4 regions of the Geotalea daltonii FRC-32 genome follow, and region 4 is predicted to be linked to each of the others. Evidence: riboswitches for the same ligand, from Rfam matches in the RefSeq annotation. Region 4 holds a riboswitch; each other region holds the start of a gene.

Region 1 (5,756 bases), 200 kb from region 4:
GGGGGTGACGGTTGCGGTCGACGCCCTGGACAGCATCGCCTATCGCCTGGAACTGGCGGAAGTTTGCAGCGAGATGGACATCCCCATGGTCTACGGGGCCATCGGCGGCTGGTACGGCCACGTTGCTACCCAGCTGCCGGGGGACACCACCATCCAGCGCACCTATCGCAACTGGGTGGAAGGGAAGGGAATCGAAAAGCAGCTGGGCAACCCCTCCTTCACTCCGGCGGTGGTAGCGAGCCTGCAGGTGGCGGAGGTCTGCAAGATCCTCCTCGGCAAAGGGGAGCTCCTGCGTCATCGGAAGTTAAGCATCGACCTCCTGGAGATGGAGATTTTCGATGTCTCGTATGCGGCGCTTGCGGAGCTGGTGCGTGCGGCGTAATTACTCTCCTGTTGACATCAAGGCATACGGAGACATACTCAAAGTGGAAACTCCATTTTGAGGAGGATGTCACCATGAACATCAGTGCGAGAAATCTCCTGTCGGGCAAGGTTACAACGGTCAGAAAAGGGGCAATAAACTCCGAGGTTGAACTTTCCCTTGATGGAGGGGAAACGATTGCAGCGGTCATTACCAATGCCAGCCTGGAAGAAATGGGAATCAAGGAAGGCATGGAGGCATTCGCCCTTGTCAAGGCCCCGCTGGTTATTATCGCCAAGGGAAACACCGGGCTCAAATTCAGCGCCCGTAACGTCCTGCAGGGCACGGTCAAGAAAATCGCACAGGGCAGTGTCAATGCAGAGATCTCCATACAACTGCAGGGGAGTGGTATCATCACCTCCATCATCACCAAAGGGAGCGTCGCTGCCATGGCATTGCAGGAAGGGGATCAGGTCAGCGCCATCTTCAAGGCCTCCAGTGTCATACTTGCCGTAAAGGCATAGGGCCGATTTACTGCTTGACAGATTAATGACATAATGGTACTAGTTTACCACAATTGAATGCTCGAACTTTCTCCGAGCCTGTCCGCCTACCGGGAATATTCCCCATGGTGTCAGGCCTGTGGGCTCTGCTGGAAACGGCAGGACCTTCCTTTGAAAAGGAGAACCTCTCGCCACGCTATGATTGCGTTCTAGGGGCTCCTTTATCCAAAGGAGCCCTTTTTGTTTGTGGCTGATCACGTGCTTCGAACATGACTTCAAAACCAGATAAATGATTCTCAACTCTCCGAGCCACGCCGCCTAAAGGGTAGTTTTCCCATGGCGACCGGCTAGGGTGCCGCTGGAAACGGCTGTGCCTCCCTTTTGGAAAGGAGAGCCTCAAAGTACCGGACCTGTTCCTGTATCCAAAGGCCTCTTTCCATCTGCGGACAGACTCTTTGATGCATTTGGGGGAGACCTTTTCCCCTGTTATTAGAAAACAGGAGGGTACGATGAAGAAACGCAGCTTAGCAGCAACAGTGGTGGCAATGGGCCTGGTGCTCATCCCGGGTGTTCATGCCAAAACGCTTGAGGATGTGCTCAAGGAGAAAGGGGTCATCACCGAAGAGGATTACAAGGAAGTAACCAGGAGCAAGGCGCTGAATTACAAGCCGGGCAAGGGGTTCACCCTGACCTCTGCCGACGAAAAGTTTCAGCTTTCTTTGGGAGGAAGGCTCCAGACCCGTTACACCTTCACGGATGCCGACGACAACGGTACCAGCAGGGACTCCAACAAGTTTGAGGTCAAGCGCATGAAGTTCTGGCTGAATGGCTACGCCTACACCAAGGACCTCACTTACCTGCTCCAGGTGGATTTTGTTCAGGGTGGCTCATCGAAGCTCCTGGATCATGCCTACCTGAATTACCGGTTTGTCGACGAAGCTCAGGTTCTGGCCGGGCAGACCAAGGTGCCGTTCGGCCGGCAATGGCTGAATTCTTCCGGTTCCCAGCAGTTCGTCGACCGCTCCACCGCTTCGGACATGTTCCGCCCCGGTTATGAGGCTGGAGTCAAGGTTCACGGAGCTGTGGCCGGCGGCATCGCCACCTACGAGCTGGGTTATTATGGCGGCGCCGGCCAGAGTACCTTCCGTACCTCCAACGACAATGCCTATGCCGCCAGGATAACCGCAAACCCATTCGGTAAGATGGCCTATGCCGAAGGGGACCTGGATCAGAGCGAAAAACCTCTCCTTTCGGTGGGAGCCAACTATTATCGTAATACCCTGCAGAAAAGCACAGCTACCGCCTTCGAAACCAACAATGTTACGTTAGCCGGTTCAACCGGCTGGCTCGGCAAAGGAATTGGTACCTTTGCAAACGGGGAAAAGATCGACATCAACGGCTACGGCGTCGATGCCGCTTTCAAATGGCTTGGCGCCTCCACCCAGGCCGAGTACCTGTTGGGGCAGGCCGACGGCCACACCAGCGACAAGACCCTCCGTGCCCACGGCTTCTATGCTCAGGCCGGTTACTGCATCATTCCGAGGAAACTGGAGCTGGCCTTCCGCTACTCCTTCGTCGATCCCAACCGGGACAAGGCCAACGATCAGCAGGTCGACACCCAGGGAGCCATTTCCTACTATTTCAACAAGCACAACCTGAAGCTGCAGGGGGATGTCACCAACAGCCACGACCAGAGCAAAGGCCGAACGGATGATATGATCTATCGCCTCCAGGCACAGGTGATCTTTTAAAAACAGTTAAAAAGACAGGGGGCTTGCCCCCTGTTTCCCGGAAAACCTTACCCCTCCACTCCAGAACAAATACGGGCAGATTCGGATAAAATGTAAGTAACTTATGGGAAAAGGAGAAAACAATGAAACAGTGGCGTATCCTTTTATTAACATTGACCTCCCTTGCTTTCTTCTGCGCTTCGGCCGGAGCCGAAGAACGCCTGAAGATGTCCACTACCACTTCGACCCAGGATTCGGGGCTTTTGAAGGTGCTCCTGCCACCCTTCGAGAAGAAAAATAACTGCCAGGTGGACGTTATCGCCGTCGGCACCGGCCAGTCCCTCAAGCTGGGTGAAGCTGGCGACGTGGATGTGGTCTTCGTCCATGCCAGGAAGCTGGAAGACAAATTCATTGCCGACGGTTTCGGCGTCAACCGCCGCGACGTCATGTACAACGATTTCGTCATCATCGGGCCGAAGGATGATCCGGCCGGAATAGCCAGGGCCAAAACCGCTGCCGAGGCGCTGCAGATGATTGCCGCCAAAGGAGCCACCTTTGTTTCCCGTGGAGACAAATCGGGAACCCACATCAAGGAAAAGGATCTCTGGCAGGCGGCCGGAATTGCGCCGAAGGGGGGGTGGTATGTGGAGGCGGGCCAGGGGATGGGGCCGGTCATTACCATGGCAACCGAGCGCCGAGGCTACACCCTGACTGATCGCGGGACCTACAACGCTTTCAAGGGAAAGAAGACCGATCTGACCGTCCTCTTCCAGGGGGAGAAGGGGCTTTTCAATCCCTATGGGGTCATAGCCGTAAATCCCAGGAAACATCCCCATGTGAAGTACGACCTGGCAATGAAGTTTATCGAGTATGTGACCGGACCGGAGGGCCAGAAAATCATTGCCGGTTACAAGGCATACGGGGAGCCGGTGTTTTTCATCTACGGCAAGAAGTAGCGCCATAAAGGCAGGCCTATGCAGAACATCATCGAACTGCAAAACGTAGCGAAGAATTATGGCAACACAATTGCCTTGCAGCTGAACCGGCTGGCCATAGGGGAGGGTGAGTTGTATCTTCTTGCCGGGCCGAACGGCTCCGGCAAGAGCACTCTTCTAAACATACTGGGTTTTTTGACTCGCCCGGATCGAGGGGAACTGCTTTTCTCCGGCGAGCGGGTCGATTGGAAGAGGGGAACAATGACCCGTTTGCGCCGGCAAGTCACCCTTCTCCACCAGTCCCCCTACCTTTTTCGCGGCAACGTTTACGATAATGTCGCGTATGGCCTTTCCCTGCGAGGCATGGGAGGTGCCAAGGCACAGGAAGTTGTGTCTGAAACCCTGGCTACTGTCGGGCTTGACGGATTCCAATTGCGCAAGCACACGGAACTGTCGGGGGGCGAAGCCCAGCGGGTAGCCATGGCCAGGGCGCTGGCACTGAGGCCGAAGTTGCTGCTCCTGGATGAGCCGCTGGCCAACGTGGACCAGAAGAGCGCCCGCGTCCTTGAAGAAGTCATAGCCGGCCTCCCTTCCATGGGGACCACGGTGGTCATGTCTTCCCACGACCCGCAACATGAAAAAAAGCTTCCCTGCCAAGTGATCCAGCTGCAAGGGGGGCGGATGAATGCCGATCATCTGGATGAGACCGAGTCCCTTGGCAATCTGCTTGGCTATCCTGCTGTTCAGATCTGACGGCAATTCCAGCCCATAAAAGCTGGAAAACTACGGCAGCAATGGAATTACTGCCGTAGCTTTTTTCAGTGTGTCATCTCGCGTGTCTGCAACTCCACCTTCAGCCAGCCCGACTGGCGCATGTCGAAGGCTCGATAGGCATCCACCGCCGAGGTGAGCGGTTCCCTCCTGGTCAGTATCCTGACCGGATCGACCGTGCCGCTTCTGACCATGTCCAGCAGGAACGGAATATATTTGCGATGGTTGCAGTTGCCCATCTTGATGGTGAGGTTCTTGTTCATGGCCATGCCGATGGGGAAAAGGGTCACACTCTCCGGATAAACGCCGATAACGGAGAAGGTGCCCGCCTTGGCCAGGCACTCCACCCCCCAGATGAGGGTCATGGATGGAGCATCGCCGGGATGCCAGTTGTCACCGCTGATATTGGTCTGGGGTGCCACGTGGGCCACCTCCTGCCTGAATTCCTCTTCGTGTTCCTTCGCCTCCCTCACTGCCGGGCCAGTATGAGGCGCTTCAGCATCGACTCCGACGGCGTCGATGGCACGATCGCAGCCGATTCCCCCGGTCATATCCCGGATCATCTGCACCGGGTCCTCCTTGGAAAAGTCGATTACCTCGGCTCCCTGTTCCCGTGCCTTTTCCAACCGCGAGGGGATGCAGTCAACGGCGAAGATCCTGCCGGCCTGGAATAGTTTGGCGCTGGCGATGGCGAACTGGCCAACGGGTCCGCAGCCGAAGATTGCCACGGTGTTGCCCGGTTTTATCTCGGCCAGTTCCGCTCCCATGTATCCCGTCGGAAAGATGTCCGAGACCAGGATTGCCTGCTCGTCGGTGACACCGTCAGGAATTTTGACCAGGCCTACCCCGGCAAAGGGTATCCGCGCTTTCTCCGCCTGCAGGCCGTTGACGGGGCCGGATTTTTCTGGGCCGCCGAAAAAGCTGGTTCCGGCCTGCATGCCGTTTGGGTTGGCATTATCGCACTGGGCATAGTAGCCGTCCCGGCAATAGGAGCAATAGCCGCAGGCTATGGTGGATGGAATAAGAACCCGGTCGCCAGGCTTGAAGTTGCGCACGGCAGTACCGACCTCTTCCACCGTGCCGACCCCTTCGTGGCCGAGAATGGTCCCCGGCCTCATCCCGCTCATGGTGCCGCGCACCATGTGGAGATCGGTGCCGCAGATGGCGCTGGCAGTTATCTTGACGATGGCATCGGTCTGTTGTTCGATCCTCGGCTCAGCGACATCATCCAGCCGGATGTCGCCCACTCCGTGCCACACAACTGCTTTCATATCCGTACCTCCCTTCTTGGATTAGGTCCCGTTAACTGGTAGTGTAGCAGTTGTGGAGGGCATTGCAACGCGCTGAATCCGGGATGACCAGCGAAAAAAGCGGTTGTCAGGCCTTTGCACGGTGTTAAAATTGTTAAGAGCCGACAAGGCTGCGACAAATCTACGAAAAGGAGGTACGCTTATGG
Region 2 (5,756 bases), 190 kb from region 4:
GGCATTCGGGAATATCCAGGGCCGGGAAGGCGACGAAGATGCACATGCCGGTGGAATCGACGGCTGCGGTGGCAATCTGCAGGTTGCGGGAAAGCTCGACTTGGCCGTCCTTCTTCAACGGATCGACGAAACCTCCCACATTAAGGATGTTGGTGGCGATGGTGTAACCGGAGGTGTGGTCCGCTCCCATGGTGGAAGTGGCGTAGGTGATGCCGATCCCCTTGACCGAACGGGGGTCATAGGCGGGAATCGCCTGGTTCTTCACCACCGGGACCCTTGTAACGCCGTAGGCCTTGCCGACGCTGGCGGCGCCGCCACCCAGGATGCGGCCGAGGGGTGTGCCTGTGCCGATTTCGTCCCTGAGCAGGCGCAGCATCTCCTTGCTGTCGCCAAAGGAAAGAATGCCTGCCTCCATGGCCACGCCGAACATGACCGCCGTCTCGATGGAATCGACGCCGATATCGTCCATGATGTTGTCCGCCAGGGCGATGTCATCCAGGTTGTCGATGCAGCAGTCGGCGCCGAGCCCCCAGATGGTCTCGTATTCGAAACCGGAGGTAACGTACTTGCCATCCTTGTCGTGGTAGACCTGGGAGCACTGGATGATGCAGCCGGCGTGACAGCCGTGCTTCGGCTTGCCACCGCGGGCAACGATGGTATCGTGCAAGGTCTCACCCGAGATCTTGTCGTGCCCCTCGAACTGGCCGAGGGTGAAGTTTTTCGTCGGCAGCCCCCCCGCCTCGTTGAGGATGTTGACGAGAACGTTGGTGCCGTAAGTGGGGAGCCCCTCGCCGCTGACCGGATGATCCAGGAGCGCCTTGGCAAAGGTGCGGGCGGCCACCTTGAATTTCTCCGGGTCGGCAATCTTCACGCCCGGTGCCCCTTCGTCATTGATGGTGATGAACTTGATCTTCTTGGAACCCATGACGGCCCCCAGCCCGCCACGGCCATGGCTGCGGATCTTGCTGTCCGGGTCCTTGACCGAGATGTTGGCGGCGGTCATCTTCAGCTCACCTGCCGGACCGATGGTGAGGATGCCGGTCTTCTTGCCGAGGCGGGCTTCCAGTGCCTCGATGACGGCGAAGTTGCCCTTGCCGATCAGCTCGCTCTCCTCCTGCACAGTGACGCCGTCCTTGGAGACATGGAGGCTGTACCACTTGTCCGCTTTGGGCAGCCCCTCGATGATCAGGGCCTTGACCCCAAGGCGGGCCAGCATCTGGGCCGCAGTGCCGCCGGCGTTCGATTCTTTGATGGTGCCCGTAAGCGGGCTCTTGGCCCCTGCAGAGAGGCGGCCTGAGTTGGCGGCAGGGGTACCGGTGAGAAGCCCGGGGGCAAAGACCAGCTTGTTGTTCTCACCCAGGGCATGGCAGGTGGCAGGCACTTCGGCCGCAACAATGGTGGAGGTAAGGGCACGGCCCCCCAAACCGGCCCAGGCGGCCGGTACCGGCTCGGTCCTGGTGGTGAGGTCGGTCATGTTGACGCGTAAAATCTTGTCCATTTCTTTATCTTCTCCCAATCATAGTGTTTACCCGCAAGGGCTTGCTTACTCCTTTCCGAAAGGGAGGCCCCGCCGTTTCCAGCGAAACCCGTAGGCCGGGCACCATGAGGGAACCTGTTAGGCTGCACGGCTCGGAGATGATACATGAATTAAAATCGCCTACCACGAAGACACGAAGAGCACGAAGGAAGGTCTAAACCCAATTCACCATGAACATACGGAATCTTTTATTCACCACTAGACACTAAGAGCCACTAAGAGAATCAAAAACCGTAACATTAGGTTGTTATTTAATTGTTGCCTTTCTTCGTGTCCTTCGTGCCTTAGTGGTGCATTGAGGTTTGGTTTCCTCTGTGCCTCCGCTTACATCGCTGCCTTATAGATGTCGATCACCTGCTCCAACGTCGCTTTGCGTGGATTGGTCAGCTGGCAGGCGTCTTTCTTGGCGTTCTCGGCCATGATCTTCAAATCTTCTTCCTTGACGTTCAGCTCTTTCAGACCGGCAGGAATACCGATGGAGGCGGAGAGCTTGCGGATGGCGCTGATGGCTTTTTCTGCCGCCTCGGTCACGGAAAGACCGGCGATGTTCTCACCCAGGGCAACGGCGATGTCGGCAAAGCGTTTCGGGCAGGCAATCAGGTTGAACTGGCTGACGGCGGGCAGCAGGATGGCGTTGCAGACGCCGTGGGGCAGATTGTAGAACCCCCCCAGCTGGTGGGCCATGGAATGGACATAGCCCAGGCTGGCGTTGTTGAAGGCCATGCCGGCAAGATATTCGGCATAGGCCATGGCATCGCGGGCTTCCAGGTTGTCGCCGTTGGCTACGGCCACGCTCAGATTGGCGGCGACCAGCTCAATTGCCTTGATGGCGCAGGCATCGGTAATGGGGGTGGCGATGGTGGAGACGTAGGCCTCAACGGCATGGGTCAGGGCGTCCATACCGGTGGCAGCGGTGAGTGCGGGGGGTTTGCCCACCATGAGGACCGGATCGTTAATGGCAATGTTCGGTGTGCAGCGCCAGTCGACGATGGCCATCTTCACATGGGTATCGGTGTTGGTGATGATGCAGAAGCGGGTCATCTCGGAAGCGGTGCCGGCGGTGGTATTGATGGCCAGGAACGGGGGCATGGGCTTGGTGGACTTGTTGACCCCTTCGAAGTCGCGGATGTTGCCGCCATTGCCGATGACCAGGCCGATCCCCTTGCCGCAGTCATGGGAGCTGCCGCCACCCAGGGAAACGATCCCGTCACACTTGCTGTCCAGGTAGACCTTGACGCCATCATGGACGTTCTTGTCGGTGGGGTTGGGCTCGGCGCCGTCGAAAATTACCGCTTTCAGACCGGCTTCCACCAGCTGGGCCTTGATCTTGTCGGCGACCCCCATCTTGGACAGACCGGCGTCAGTGACAATGAGCAGGTTCGTCGCACCCAGCGCCTTGGCCTGGGCCCCCGTTTCCTTGGAGCAACCTATCCCCATCAATGAAACTGTTGGAATGAAAAATCCGTACGTCTGTTCTGCTAATGCCATTGTTGCTCCTCCTTTGTATTTTGTGGAATCAACCACATTGGTTTTTTGTGCCTTGAACCATCTCCTGCATACGGTTTTCTAAAACGTTTTTTTACTATACCGCAAACCCTATACCAACAATTTTACCAGCCACCATATTTCTGGAAACATATGGGGCAAGCAGCTGTAAAAATAGGCGGTTGGACCTCAACGACTGCCCCCTGGCAATCTTTGTTTAATGAACTTTGTTCTGAAATGGCACACGTGGACTGTTCCATAATGGAGCACATGTCATAGTCTGGAACGCTCCCATTCACTCTTGCCGGCGGTAAAAACTCCCCCTACCTTCTTTTCAACACTCCCGGGAAAAGCGTCCCATTCCCCTGTATTCAACGGCTCGACCCATCTGGGCGGCCACCCGGTCTGCGTGCGTAATGGGTGTTGGTACCGAAATTGCCTCTGCCCATTTCCAGCAGCAATCTTCAATTTTAAGGTTGCTGGTTGTCTGAGAAGGAGGAAGAAGAGATGGCAAGGAAGTACAACAACCCGAGAAAGCCCTATATCGTTTCCATGCGCGTCACAGATGAGGAGATGGACAAGTTCCGCCAGATCATGGAAATGACCAATCTGTCCGCAGCGGACCTCATGCGGGATGCTTTCACCCTCCTGCGGCAGCAGTGGGAGTTGTCCCACGGCACGGACATGTCGCTGCACATCTGAGGGCTGCTTACCCAAGGCCCTCCAAAGAGAACCCGGCGCCACTTGCGTGAGCTGCCCCAACTGCATGGCCATGATCGCCTAAACAGTGGCCGGAGGTTTCTGCCCGATCGACATAAGGATGACCATGCAAAACTGCACTGCCGCCATGACACTTGAACAACGGTACCCGGCGGTCGATTCGGCCCTGCTGCCTTACCCGTCCAGGCTTTTCGTCGAGACCACCAGCCGCTGCAACCTGAGCTGCGTCATGTGCATGAAACAAAATGATGGTGGCACGGGGGATGGCGATCTGGACATGGGCACCTTTTCTGCCCTGGAACCGGCCCTGCCCAATCTGAATGCCCTGGTACTCAATGGTGTAGGTGAGCCTCTGCTCAACTCCCGCCTGGAACAGTTCATCACCCGGGCGAAAAAGTTGATGCCGTCCCACGGCTGGATCGGTTTCCAGAGCAATGGCCTTCTGCTAACCAACATGAGGGCCATGACCCTGCTCGATGCCGGTCTCGACAGGATCTGTCTCTCCATGGACGGAGTGGACAGTACCACCTTCGGCAGCATCCGCACCGGCAGTCAGCTGCTGGACCTGCAGTGGGCATTCGAGGCCCTTGCCGCAGCCAGGACTGTCTGCGGGCGCCACGACCTGGAAATTGGCGTGGAATTCGTTGTCATGAGGGACAACATCCGGGAACTTCCGCCGGCACTGGAATGGGCTGCGGCACGTGGGGCAAGTTTCGCCATTGTCTCCCACCTTCACCCGTTCCATGAGCCTCACCTTGAGCAGTGTGCCTATGACACCTGCACCGATGAGGCGATCCAGATCTTCCAGACCTGGAAATCCAAGGCCGATACCATCGGCGTGGACATGCTCAGCTATTTCAGAATTCTCTGGAAATACGCCAAGACTGCCGATGAGCAGCAGGTCGTTGATTTTGTCGACGCCATGAAGACCGATGCCGGCGACCGGGGCATTACCCTTGATCTGAAAAGGCTTTTTGCCATGGATTATAGCCAGATCGGCGTGACCATGGCCGTCTTTGATGAGGCGATGAGGGTGGCCAGGAGGGTCGGCCTGGACCTGAGGCTTCCTGAAGTGGTGCGGCGTGAAAAAAGAGGCTGCGCTTTTGTTGAGCAGGGAGGAGCTTTCGTCTCCTGGGACGGTAAGATGCACCCGTGCTATCACCTCTGGCACCGGTGCCAGTCCTTTGCCAACGGCTGGCTGCATCCAATCAAGCCCAGGTCGTTCGGCAATGTCAGCCAGCGGGGCATCCTGGAAATATGGAATAGCTGCGAGTTCCGCACCTTCCGGGAAAACGTCCTGCACCATGACTACCCTTCGTGCTCCGGCTGCAACTGTTCCCCCTGCGACCTGGTGCAGAAGGACGAGTTCGAGCGGGATTGCTACGTGAATACGGAACCCTGCGGGAGCTGTCTATGGAGCTCGGGGGTATTCAGATGTTTGGACTGAGGATGGCGACATTTTAACCGTCTGCGGTCAGAGGGAGAATCACTGAAGCCATGTGCAGAAAAATCTTTATTGCCGCAACCGGCCAGAATACCGGTAAGACCACCATCAGCCTCTCGCTGGTCCACCTGGCACGGCAGCGGTACAAGCGGGTCGGCTTCATCAAGGCCATCGGGCCCAAGTGCCAGGAATTCAACGGCTGTATCGTTGACAAGGACGCGGCGCTGATGGCCCGGGTGTTCGACATGGAGGAAGATATCCGCCTCATGTCCCCGGTTGTCCTTGGCAGAGGCTCCACCAAGCGTTTTCTCGACGGCCAACTTACCACCGCCGAACTTGAAGGGAGACTACTTGCTGCCTGTCGGGAAATGGAAAGGAAGTACGATTTTCTGGTAATCGAGGGGGCCGGGCACGGCGGAGTCGGCTCGGTGGTGGGACTCAGCAACGGCCGGGTGGCCAGTCTGTGCAATGCGCCGGTGCTGATGGTGAGCGGCGGCGGCATCGGCAACGTCATCGATTCGGTCCTGCTCAATCTCCCCCTCTACCGGGCGGAGGCAAGCCCGGTCAGGC
Region 3 (5,756 bases), 1.7 Mb from region 4:
GGCCATATCCTCGGCGAGAGTCCGGCCTATGGCATCAAGGAGGGCAACACGCTCCATGTTTATGGTTGCAACATTGTCAAGAATGATTTTCCTGGCTTCAGTGAAGGTGGGCATGGAGTTTACCTCGTCTGGCTTCTTAAGATTTTGAGACAAAAGCCTCTACTGCAAAGAAGGGCTATGCAGCAGTAAGGCAATTAACTTGCGGTGAGCCTGCCAGCCTTCCCTGGACGAGGTGAATGCTTTCGGCAAAGAGCAGAGGCTCCCGCGGAGGTTCATGGGTTGCCATGATCACCGTCGTTCCTCCTTGAGGGAGGGAAGCCAATATGTTTTCCATCATTTCCGCAGTTTTCCTGTCGACGCTGCTAAACGGCTCATCGAGCAGCAGCACCAGCGGTTTCAGTATCAGGGCCCTTGCCATTGCCACCCGCTGTGCTTCGCCCCCGGAGAGGTCCAGAACCGGCCTCGCCTGAAAGCCACTCAGTCCGACCGAGTCGAGGGCTTCATCAACCAGCTGCTGTTGCAGTCCATGGGGTATCTTGCGGGCATTGAGTCCATAAGCCACATTGGCAAAGACGGTCCCGGCAAAAAGATACGGGGATTGATGGAGCAGGGTCACTTTTTGTCTGCAGGCAAGCAAGGTGCGGCTTTTCCAATCAACCCCGTGCCCCTCGAAAGAGATATCTCCCGAAGTGGGTGGCGAAAGAAAAGCCAGGATGTTCAGCAGGGTGCTTTTGCCGGCTCCGTTCTGACCGGTCAGCAGATAACAGCGCCCTTGATGAATATCCAGATGATCCAGGTCAAGTACTATATTATTCCTGTAGAACTTACGAATCGATCTCAAAGTGAAGAGCGTGTTCATGGTTTACCTCTGTTGCTGAAGAATGTTCAGTGCCAGGTTGACGAGAAAAGCCACCGCCAGGAGAACAATCCCCAATGCCAGTCCGAAGGCGAATTCTCCCTTGCTGGTTTCCATGGCAATGGCAGTGGTCATGGTACGGGTATAACCGCGAATGTTTCCTCCGAGCATCATGGCAGCGCCTACCTCGGCGATGACTCTTCCAAAGCCGGCAATGACGGCCGCCATCACGCCATACCGCTCTTCACGTACCAGCTGCAGGACCCCTTGCAAAGGGCCAGCTCCCAAAGTGAGAGCCGTGGGAAGGATCCGCTTGTCGGCACCTTCGATGGTACTGAGGGTATAATTGGTAATGATGGGGATGGCCAGCAGTGTCTGTCCCAAAACCATCGCCTTTGGTGTAAAAAGAAGCCCGAACTGCCCGAGAGGTCCTTGGCGGCTTATCATGCCATAGACCACCAGTCCCACAACAACTGTAGGTAGGGCCATCAGCGTGTTAAGCGTTGTCGTCAGGGCTCCTTTCAGCGGAAATGTGCCGATGCCGATAGTAATACCGGCAGGGATGCCGATGACCGATGCAAAAAGCGTTGACCATATGGATACGTAAATGGAAGTCCAGACGGTCGTATAGACCTCCCGGTCCATGGACATGATGAGGCTGAAAGCTGTCTGCAGTGATTCGGAAAAAAACCCCACCTAGTTCATCCCCTCCTGTGGATACAGAATGTACTTAAGGGCCTCTTTGCCAGCGACATTGAAGGCTCCTTACCCCGTGCTTCAGAAATAAAAAAAGGTCCCTTTCTTGATGGAAAGAGACCCCGCGGGTAACGGTTTTTTATGCCGTTCGGTGACTCTCCTTTCCAAAAGGGAGGCGCTGCCGTTTCCAGCAGGACCCAATGGTCGGTTGCCATGGGAATGACAGCTTTGTCATCCCCGGTAGGCAATTACGACTCGGAGATTTAGTTTTTAAAACAGTGTTTTTGTATAATTCAAGTGCATATGGCTGCTAGAAGCCTTGCTGCACAGCGCCCATGTATTAATTTCTTAAAGCATGTATAAAATACCACAAAATTTTTAAAATTTGTGATATTTTTTATCACGGCATTTTGCTAGCTGGTGTCCATCCGGAAACTCCGTATGTGACACTAGCAGTTTCCAGATCGGAAATGAGGGATTTTTTGTCCTGGCAAGTCAATCAAGGGGTTGCGCGGAGGCGTACATCGGTACGCAGCACAAGCAAGCCCGCAGGTTGACACCGCCAGGGCAAAAAAGAGCCGTTTCCGGATGGAAACTAGCTAAAAATAATTGGTGGAGTCAATGAAACTACTTGATACCCATGGCCGTCATATCAACTATCTTCGCCTTTCCGTGACCGACCGCTGCAACTTGCGCTGCAGTTATTGCATGCCTGAGCAGGGGATCGAAAAGCTTTGCCATGGTGATATCCTCAGTTACGAGGATTTGGTCAGCGTGGCCCGGCAGGCTGTTGCCATCGGCATAGAAAAAATTCGCATCACCGGTGGCGAGCCGCTGGTGCGCAGAGACATCATCCGATTTTTAAAGGAACTGTCCGCTGTGCCAGGCCTGAAGCAACTGGTGCTGACCACCAACGGCTTGTTACTGGCGGAAATGGCTGAGGATCTGTTTAAGGCCGGAGTCCAGCGGCTTAATATCAGCCTGGATTCCCTGAAGGAGCAGACTTTTGCCCACATTACCCGCGGTGGTGACGTGCACAGAGTCCTGAGAGGATTGGACGCAGCTGAAGCAGCCGGTTTCCCGCCCCATAAGATCAACATGGTGGTGATGCGTGGCATCAATGACGAAGAGGTGCTGGATTTTGCGGCTATGACCTTGGAGCGCCCCTATGCTGTGCGTTTCATCGAATACATGCCGACCTTGCAGGCTGACAACTGGCGAGACCTGTCAGTTTCCGGAAGTGAGATTTTAGAGCGGATCGGCAAGAGATATGAGTTGGTCCCCTATGGCAGCCAGGAACTGTCCGGCCCGTCACGGAATTTCAAGATCAAAGGGTCTGCCGGCTCAATCGGCATCATTACTCCTATTTCCGGGCATTTCTGTAGCGACTGCAACCGCATCAGGGTCACTTCTGCCGGAATGGCCAAGGGCTGCCTGCTGTCCGGGGATGGTATGGATCTTAAGCCGCTTCTGAGACTGGGAGACGAAAAACGGCTGCGGGAGGCGTTACGACAGATTGTTGCCGGCAAGCCGGACCGGCATGGCCTGGATGATAACAACAAGGAATTGCAGCCCTTCGCCATGTCAAGGGTCGGGGGCTAGGAAAGGATATGAAAGATATGTCGGCAAAGGTACTAGCAGTATGCATCAGTGAGAAAAAAGGGGAGCGGAAGACTCCGGTTGCTTCGGTGGAGTTGAAGGAGAATCACGGGGTTGTCGGTGATGCCCATGCCGGTGATTGGCACCGTCAGGTGAGCCTTTTGGCAATGGAGAGCATCCGCAAGATGCAGGCGCTGGGACTTTCCGTTGATACTGGAGATTTTGCCGAGAACATAACAACCGAAGGGATAGAGTTGGTCTCTCTGCCCATCGGCACCAGGCTCACCATCGGACCCACGGAAATGGAAGTTACCCAGATCGGCAAAGAGTGCCATACCCGCTGTGCCATCTACTACCAGGCCGGTGACTGCGTCATGCCCAAGGAAGGGATCTTTGCCAGGGTCATTACCGGCGGCACGATCAAGCCCGGTGATGGGATTGCGGTGAAGGAGCGTTGATTGGTGATTGGTGATTGGTGATTGGTGAGGTGGTAACTTCGAACTTCGAACTTCGAACCTAGAACCTAGAACCTAGAACCTGCCTTTAATAGGCAGCGAAACCTTAAAGGTGCTTCCTTTCCCCGCTTTGCTTTCTACCCGAATTGTCCCGCCGTGGTCATTGACGATACCGTATGATACTGACAGGCCCAACCCCGTGCCGTTTGCCTTGGTGGTAAAGAAGGGGTTGAATATCTGCTGTAGATTATCTGCCTCTATGCCGGTGCCGGTGTCGGCAATCATTATCTCTGTCTGCTCCCGTTGACGGTCCAGCTGAGTTCTTACCGTCAGGATACCCCCCTTGTCCATCGCCTGAATCGCATTTAGCACCAGATTCGTCAAAACCTGTCGGATCTGTTCACTGTCCCCCTCCAGGATGGGCAACCCCGGCTCATATTCCTTGATAATACGGATATGGGAAAGGGGCACCTGGTGCACGATCTGAGCGAGAATTTCCTCCATCAGCTCATTGACCCGCACGTGCCCCAGCTGTTTCTTTTCCTGGCGGGCGAATCTGAGCAGGTTGCCGACGATGCGCTCCACTCGCCCCACCTGCTGATAAATGGTATCCACCTCGTCCCGGTTGTCCGCCCCTTCCGGCACCGACATCTGCAGCAATTCCGTGTTGCCCCGGATGATGGCCATGGGGTTGTTGATCTCATGGGCAACGCCGGCGGCCAGCTCGCCGATGGCGGCAAGTTTCTCCGCCCGGACCAGTTCTTCCCTGGCCTTCACCAGCAGCCGGTTCTTCTCCTCCAGTTCTGCCGTTCGCTCCCGGACCTTGTTTTCCAATCCCCTGTTCAGCTCCCTGATATCATCCTCGCGCTGCATCAGAGCCCGGTTCATCTGGTTGAATTCCTCTGCCAGATCCCCCAGTTCATCCCGGCTGGATATCAGGCACTGCACATCCCGTTCCCCCGCAGCCACGCGCCGTGCCGCATTTTCCAGTTCCTTGACCGGTTTTGCCAGGCGGGCCGCCAACCAACCTGCTACGGCAATGCCGATCACCGCTCCCACCAGCAGGACGCCGCTGAAGAGGAGTCCCAGCCTAAACTTGATGGCGGTGTATGGCTTCTCAAGCATCCCCACATAGAGGGAGCCGAGGGGGACGCCATCGACGGAGAGGATCGGTTCATAGGCGGTAAAATACCAGTCATTGACGACGAAGGCCCGGTCGATCCATTTTTCCTTGTGCAGGATGACCCGATTATAGACCTCTTCCGAAAGCCGGGTGCCGATTGCGCGCGATCCGCCTGAGGTCAGGACGTTGGTGGCGATGCGCAGGTCGCCGAGAAAGATGGTGGCGCTCCCCACGTCCTTGCCATCGGCCTTCACCCCTTCGTAGACGATGCTCTTGATCTTGTCCACCAGGCTATTGTTCTTGTTGAGGAGGACGCCGCCGCAGAGGGCGCCGATAATCCGCCCTGCGCCGTCCCTGACCGGTGCGGCGGCAATGAGCATCATTCCGGCCCGTTCCATGGTCTCGGTGGTGGGCCGTGCATGGGGGGTGGAGAGGATGGGTATGGTAGCTTGTTCTGCCAGCTGATTTCCTTCCATGGCCATGGCCTCGGCCGACACGATCCAGGTACCGGCAATGATTTCCCCCTTGAGGGCACGGGTGATGACCGGGTTACGGGACTTGTCGTCACTGGAGGCGGCCGGGTTGTTGGCGCGGTACAGGACTCTGCCCTGGGCATCCAGCGCCATGAACAGATCAAGCTGCTCTGTCTGCCTCAGGGGGGCGAGAATGCCGGCCAGCACCTCCCTGTTGCCGTGGAGGGCTGCGGCGGTGTAGGGGGCGGAAGCTGTAAACCTGACCACGTCGCGGATGTGGCCCACTTCGTGGAGGTAGACCTCGCGAGCGGCGTTCAGGTCATTGCGCACCTTTTCCTGGGCTTGCCTGACGACCCTGGTGTTGAGGATGAACACCCCGGCAAGCCAGCAGATAAGGATAGCCACGGCGATGGGAATGAGAATGGCGATGGACAGCTTTCTTTTGATGGAGAAGCGCTTCTGCTGCGGCAATGGTTACTCTCCTTCGGGCTTCAGCCCGAATTCCGCAATCTTGCGGTCGAGGGTCTTGCGGGAAATACCGAGAATTTCGGCAG
Region 4 (5,756 bases):
CAAAATCGGCGTTTTCACCCAGGGGAAAATGGTCATCAACCAGTCGGTAAAACATGACGACGCCGAGTTGCGGAAGTTTCCCACCATCTGGGACCAATATGATTTTCGCCGGGACGCCATCTTCAAGGTTCTGCAGGACAATGATCTATCCATGGGAGAAATGGACGCCATCGCCTGTCGGGGTGGCAATGTGAGGCCCCTTCCCGGCGGCATCTACCGGATCTGCCCTAAAATGATCGAGGACATGAAGAGCGGCATCTACGGCGGACACCCCATCAATGTCGGGGGGCTGGTCGCCTTCGACCTGGGAAACCAGTTCAACATTCCGGTGCTCACTGCCGACCCCCCCATGACCGATGAGTTGTGCACTTCGGCCAGGTACAGCGGCATCCCCCAGATCAGCAGGCAGAGCAGCTTCCATGCCCTGAACCAGAAGGCAACTGCCCGGAAAATTGCCGCCGAGCTGGGTAAAAAATATGAGGAGGCGAACCTGATCGTCACCCATCTGGGTGGCGGGATTTCAGTGGGAGCCCACCGCAGAGGGAAGATCATAGATGTCAACAATGCCCTCGACGGTGACGGCCCGTTTTCGCCGGAGCGGGCAGGATCGCTTCCCGCCGGCGATTTGGTCAAACTCTGCTTCAGCGGCGAGTACAGCAAGAAGGAAGTGCTGAAAATGCTCACCGGTGGCGGCGGTCTCTATGCCTATCTGGGGACCACCGATGCCCAGGAGATCGAGCGGCGAATCGCCGCGGGAGACCAGAAGGCAGCCCAGGTCTACGAGGCAATGATCTATCAGGTAGCCAAGGAGATCGGCGCCTGCGCCGCGGTACTTGAAGGGGAAGTAGACGCCATCGCCCTGACAGGAAGTTTGGTGTATTCAAAGATGCTGCTGAACAGCCTGCAAAAAAAAATCTCATTCATTGCTCCCGTTCTTCTCAATCCGGGCGAAAACGAGATGGAAGCCCTGGCCGACGCGGCCATGCGATATTTCAACAACGAAGAGGCGCTGTCCATCTATAAGCAGGAGCAGGCGGCATGAGCAGCGGAACAACAAAAAGCATCAGCGCTAATCTTCCGTCACTAGTTCCCCCCTTTATAAAGGGGGACTTGGTCATCGGGCGGAAGAATGACGCTAATCAGTAAAAGAAATGAAGTCCAAATATGCATAAAGGAGAAAGACCATGGGAAGACTATCAGGAAAGGTTGCCATCATCACCGGGGGGGCACAGGGAATCGGTGCGGCATACGCGGTGGGCCTGGCGAAAGAAGGGGCAAAGATCGTCATTGCCGATGTCCTTGACGGGCAGAAGGCGGTGGAGGCAGTGAAAAAGGCTGGCAGCGACGCCATTTACGTCAAAACCGATGTCAGCAACCAGGAGCAGTGCGATGCCATGGCCAAGGCGGCCCAGGAAAAATTCGGCTCGGTGGACATACTGCTCAACAACGCTGCCATCTTCGGAAGCATTGTCTTGAAACCGTTTACCGAATGTACCTCCCAGGAATTCATGAAGGTCCTGGAGATCAACGTCCTCGGCCAGTTCAACTGCATGAAGGCGGTATTTCCCCACATGAAGGCCAAGGGGGGCAAGATCATCAACATCGGTTCCTCATCCATCAATGAAGGGGTTCCCGGCATGCCCCATTATGTGGCATCCAAGGGCGCCATCATGGCCCTTACCCGCTCAATGGCCCGTGAGATGGGTGATTACAAGATCAACGTCAACACAATTGCCCCCGGCTTCACCCATTCCGACGGCGGCAACAATTTCGACAAGAACAAGAAGCTGGATCTGCCCCCCCTGGAAGAGCTCCAACTCCAGGCTCGCTGCCTGAAGCGGGAAGCGGTGCCGGAGGACCTGGTCGGCCTGGCGCTCTTCCTCGCCAGCGACGACAGCGCCTTCATCACCGGCCAAATGATCGTCCATGACGGCGGCCTGTCGTTCCACTAACGTATGACAAAACAAGTCTCCGAGCCTCCATTGCCTAAAGGGCGTCAAACCCCACGGCATGGAGGCCTGCAGGCCGGGCCGGAAACGGCCGGACCTCCCTTTCGGAAAGGAGACTGCAAATAATCACTGAAAGGGAGACTCCCCATGAACAAGATCCTTCGCGTCAACATGACGACTCTCACCACCGGCACCGAATCGGTACCAAAGGAATGGGCAGCTCTCGGCGGTCGCGCCCTGACTTCCACCATCGTGGCCAAGGAGGTTCCCCCCACCTGCCACCCCCTTGGGGAAAACAACAAGCTGGTCTTTGCCCCTGGACTGTTGAGCGGCACCACTGCCGCTAACAGCGGGCGCTTTTCCGCAGGCGCCAAAAGCCCCCTCACCGGCACTATCAAGGAAAGCAATGCCGGCGGGTTGGCCGCCCAGATGTTCGCCCGCCTGGGGATCAAGGCGCTGATCATTGAAGGTCTGCCCAAAGGAAACAACTGGCACAGCCTGCACGTCAACAAGGATGGAGTATCCATCGCCGAAGAGTCGGAGCTGATCGGCAAGGGGAATTTTGCCGTCGTCGAAACCCTTGAAAAGAGGCTCGGCAAGAAAACAGGGGTCATCACCATCGGCCCGGCTGGCGAGATGAAGATGCTGGCCGCCAACATCTCGGTGAAGGACTCGGACAGCAAGCTGCGCAGCCACGGCCGTGGCGGCCTTGGAGCGGTAATGGGCTCGAAGAGGATCAAGTTTATTTCCATCGACGACAGCGATGCCCCCGGCATCAAGCTGGCCGATCCGACAAAATTCACCACCGCCGCCAGGGTCTTTGCCAAGGCCATCCTCGAACACCCAGGGACCGGCCAGGGGCTGCCCACCTTCGGCACCGCGGAAATGGTCAACATCGTCAACGAGGCAGGGGGACTTCCCACCCGCAACTTTACCTATGGTCGTTACGAAGGGCACGAGAAGATCTCCGGCGAGACTTTGCGGGAAACCATCATCGAGCGCGGTGGCAAACCGAAGCATGGCTGCCAGCCTGGCTGCATCATCCAATGCTCCCAGGTCTACCACGACAAGCAGGGCAATTACGTCACCTCCGGCTTCGAGTATGAGACCATTGAAACACTGGGAGCCAACGCCGGTCTTGGCGATCTTGACCAGATTGCGACTGCCGACAGTATCATGGACGACATCGGCGTCGATTCCATCGAGACCTCGATCGCTTTCGGCGTAGCCATGGAGGCAGGAGTGCTCCCTTTCGGCGACGGTGAAGGGGTACTCCGCATCCTGAAGGAAGATATCGGTAAGGGGACACCCCTCGGCCGGATCATCGGCAGCGGCGCCGGTCATGTGGGCAAGGTATACGGCGTCACACGGGTACCGGTGGTGAAAAACCAGGCCATTCCTGCCTATGACCCCCGATCTATCAAGGGTATCGGCATCACCTACGCCACCAGCACCATGGGTGCAGACCACACGATGGGCTATGCCGTCGCCACCAATCTGATGGGTGTCGGTGGAGGCATTGTCGATCCCTTGAAGAAGGATGGTCAAGTTGAGTTGTCCCGTCACCTGCAGATCGTCACCGTCATGCTCGACTCCATCGGCCTCTGCCTATTCATAGGTTTTCCCGCAGCAGATATTCCCACCTGCGTCCCGGCTTTGCTCGACATGCTCAATGCCCGCTTCGGCCTGGAGCTTACCCCAGACTGGATTGGCGGCCTGGGGGTCAATACCTTGAAGACCGAGCGTGCCTTCAATCTGGCGGCCGGTTTCACCAACAAGGATGATCGGCTGCCGGAGTTCTTCAGGGAACCGCTTCCACCCCACAATGCCGTGTGGGATTTTACCGATGAGGAAATCGATGCGTTCTGGAATTTCTAGATCGGGATGAAAGGGCTGCGCAATGGACATAACCGTAAAATTGTTCGCCACATTCCGCTTCGGACGTTTTGCCGCAGCAACAAGGCAATACCCACCAAGCACGCAGATCAGCGAGATTATCGATGAACTGCAGATTCCGGTTTCTGAAATCAGCATGATCATGCTCAACGGCAGACATGCCGATCCGGATCAACGGCTGAGGGATGGTGACAGTCTTGCCCTCTTTCCTTTGGTGGCAGGAGGCTGACATGGATGAATTGCGCCAATTCCTTGCAGAGCGGGCGGAAAATGGCCTTATCTCCTGGGCCAGCCAGGTTGCCGCTGCCGAACGCTTCCGTACCACCCTTGCCCAGGTGGAAGAAACGGCATTGCTCCTGGAGATTCTTCCTGCCCGCTACCAGCGCAATCGTCAGGCGATCAACATTGCCCAGCAACTGACACTTTTCCAAGGGGTGGTAGCAGTGGCTGGCTGTGGAGGGCTTGGCGGCTATATCATCGAAGAGCTGGCGCGGCTCGGAGTTGGCACCATCGTCGCCATCGACCCGGATGTGTTCGAAGAACACAATCTGAACCGCCAACTGCTCTCCAGCCCAGCCAGGCTGGGAGAGGCAAAGGTTGAGTCAGCTGCAGCGCGGGTGGCAGAAATCAACCCGGCGGTGGCATTGGTCCCGGTGCAGATTGCTTATGCACCGAAAAATGCCGCCCAGCTTTTCCATGGTGTCCAGGTGGTGGTAGATGCACTGGATTCGGTTTCGACCAGGCTGGCTTTGTCCGACAGCTGTGACAGCTTGGGGCTTCCACTGGTGCATGGCGCCATCGGCGGCTGGTTCGGCCAAGTCGTCACCCAGTTTCCCGGAGACGGAACAATCCGGCAGCTGTACAGCCGCTGGGTGGAAGGCAAGGGCCTTGAGCAGCGGCTGGGCAATCCATCCTTTACCCCGGCGCTGGTGGCCAGCATAGAGGTAGCGGAAGTCTGCAAGATTCTCCTTGGCGCCGGCAACACTCTGCGTAACCGGAAACTCAGCATCAATCTTTTGGACATGGAATTCGAAGAGATCAGACTTGACGGCCAGGACAAGGCAGTAGGCCAGTAAAAGTTCTAAAGGAGCGCAAATTATGTTCGGATTCGGCATGCCGGAACTCATCATCATCCTGGTCATCATGCTGGTCGCCTTCGGACCGGCAAAACTCCCCCAGCTGGGTTCGGCACTGGGTGGAGCAATCAGGAATTTCAAGAAGGGCTCTGAGGAGCCGGCCGCATTGACTGACAATGGTAAATCTGACAATGAGAAAGAGCCTTCATCCCTCTAGCAAGGGCAACAAACATATAATCCGGGAAACACTGTTTTATTTCCCATTGACAAAAAACCACACTGGAGATATCTTGTATGCAAGAGGAATTGACCAGGATGATCTCCTACCGGGACAACATAGTTTTTCTGTTTGCCAAAGCCCATCAGCGCGCCCAGGGAACCCTGAAAGGACGGCTGCAGACATTTGCCCTCACTCCCATGCAATGCCTGTTCATGGAGGCACTCTGGGAGGAGGACGGGCTTTCCGTCGGCGAGATCGGCCGGCGCATCTCCCTTGATACCGCCACCCTGGCCGGCATCCTTGACCGGCTGGTGACGTCGGGCTGGGTGAGAAGAGAGGCCGACGCACAGGATGGGCGTGTGGCAAGGGTTTACCTGACGGAAAAGGGAACTGCCGCCATCGGCCAACTGGCGGCAACCATGGAACAGACCAACGACGAACTGCTGAAGGGCTTTTCACCGGAGGAAAGGCTTCTCCTTAAGCGGTTTCTCAAGGATTTCAGGGAATGACCACCATCCATTTTTTTTGAAGAAATAGCTTGTATGCAAGATAACAATGACAAGGGTCCGACAAAAGTTGTGGAAGACCCGACAGCCTGAGGAGATGAACCATGTA

What was found. Region 4 has a riboswitch for molybdenum cofactor ahead of GEOB_RS00555 (aldehyde ferredoxin oxidoreductase C-terminal domain-containing protein). Riboswitches for the same ligand answer to the same signal wherever they lie in the genome.
Region 1: another riboswitch for molybdenum cofactor. It lies ahead of GEOB_RS01350 (porin); the one in region 4 lies ahead of GEOB_RS00555 (aldehyde ferredoxin oxidoreductase C-terminal domain-containing protein).
Region 2: another riboswitch for molybdenum cofactor. It lies ahead of GEOB_RS01330 (aldehyde ferredoxin oxidoreductase family protein); the one in region 4 lies ahead of GEOB_RS00555 (aldehyde ferredoxin oxidoreductase C-terminal domain-containing protein).
Region 3: another riboswitch for molybdenum cofactor. It lies ahead of GEOB_RS08100 (ABC transporter permease); the one in region 4 lies ahead of GEOB_RS00555 (aldehyde ferredoxin oxidoreductase C-terminal domain-containing protein).

The regions. Positions count from the first base shown of each region.
Region 1 is NC_011979.1:335,306-341,061, forward strand. It holds gene GEOB_RS01340 (HesA/MoeB/ThiF family protein) at 1-382, shown strand, start outside; gene GEOB_RS01345 (TOBE domain-containing protein) at 457-885, shown strand; molybdenum cofactor riboswitch at 944-1,062, shown strand; molybdenum cofactor riboswitch at 1,155-1,272, shown strand; gene GEOB_RS01350 (porin) at 1,374-2,615, shown strand; gene GEOB_RS01355 (substrate-binding domain-containing protein) at 2,738-3,550, shown strand; gene GEOB_RS01360 (ATP-binding cassette domain-containing protein) at 3,569-4,282, shown strand; gene GEOB_RS01365 (zinc-dependent alcohol dehydrogenase) at 4,348-5,571, opposite strand; gene GEOB_RS01370 (DUF2795 domain-containing protein) at 5,753-5,756, shown strand, end outside.
Region 2 is NC_011979.1:328,556-334,311, reverse strand. It holds gene GEOB_RS01330 (aldehyde ferredoxin oxidoreductase family protein) at 1-1,498, opposite strand, end outside; molybdenum cofactor riboswitch at 1,533-1,647, opposite strand; gene mdh (iron-dependent methanol dehydrogenase) at 1,862-3,025, opposite strand; gene GEOB_RS01320 (hypothetical protein) at 3,530-3,724, shown strand; gene GEOB_RS01315 (radical SAM/SPASM domain-containing protein) at 3,849-5,189, shown strand; gene GEOB_RS01310 (AAA family ATPase) at 5,240-5,756, shown strand, end outside.
Region 3 is NC_011979.1:1,796,544-1,802,299, forward strand. It holds gene GEOB_RS08090 (molybdopterin molybdotransferase MoeA) at 1-114, opposite strand, end outside; gene GEOB_RS08095 (energy-coupling factor ABC transporter ATP-binding protein) at 176-859, opposite strand; gene GEOB_RS08100 (ABC transporter permease) at 863-1,552, opposite strand; molybdenum cofactor riboswitch at 1,694-1,825, opposite strand; gene moaA (GTP 3',8-cyclase MoaA) at 2,174-3,154, shown strand; gene GEOB_RS08110 (MOSC domain-containing protein) at 3,172-3,609, shown strand; gene GEOB_RS08115 (cache domain-containing protein) at 3,682-5,673, opposite strand; gene GEOB_RS08120 (sigma-54-dependent transcriptional regulator) at 5,677-5,756, opposite strand, start outside.
Region 4 is NC_011979.1:134,131-139,886, reverse strand. It holds gene buk (butyrate kinase) at 1-1,042, shown strand, start outside; gene GEOB_RS00560 (SDR family NAD(P)-dependent oxidoreductase) at 1,185-1,952, shown strand; molybdenum cofactor riboswitch at 1,958-2,080, shown strand; gene GEOB_RS00555 (aldehyde ferredoxin oxidoreductase C-terminal domain-containing protein) at 2,097-3,827, shown strand; gene GEOB_RS00550 (MoaD/ThiS family protein) at 3,850-4,074, shown strand; gene GEOB_RS00545 (HesA/MoeB/ThiF family protein) at 4,076-4,921, shown strand; gene GEOB_RS00540 (twin-arginine translocase TatA/TatE family subunit) at 4,944-5,138, shown strand; gene GEOB_RS00535 (MarR family winged helix-turn-helix transcriptional regulator) at 5,216-5,650, shown strand; gene GEOB_RS00530 (FAD binding domain-containing protein) at 5,752-5,756, shown strand, end outside.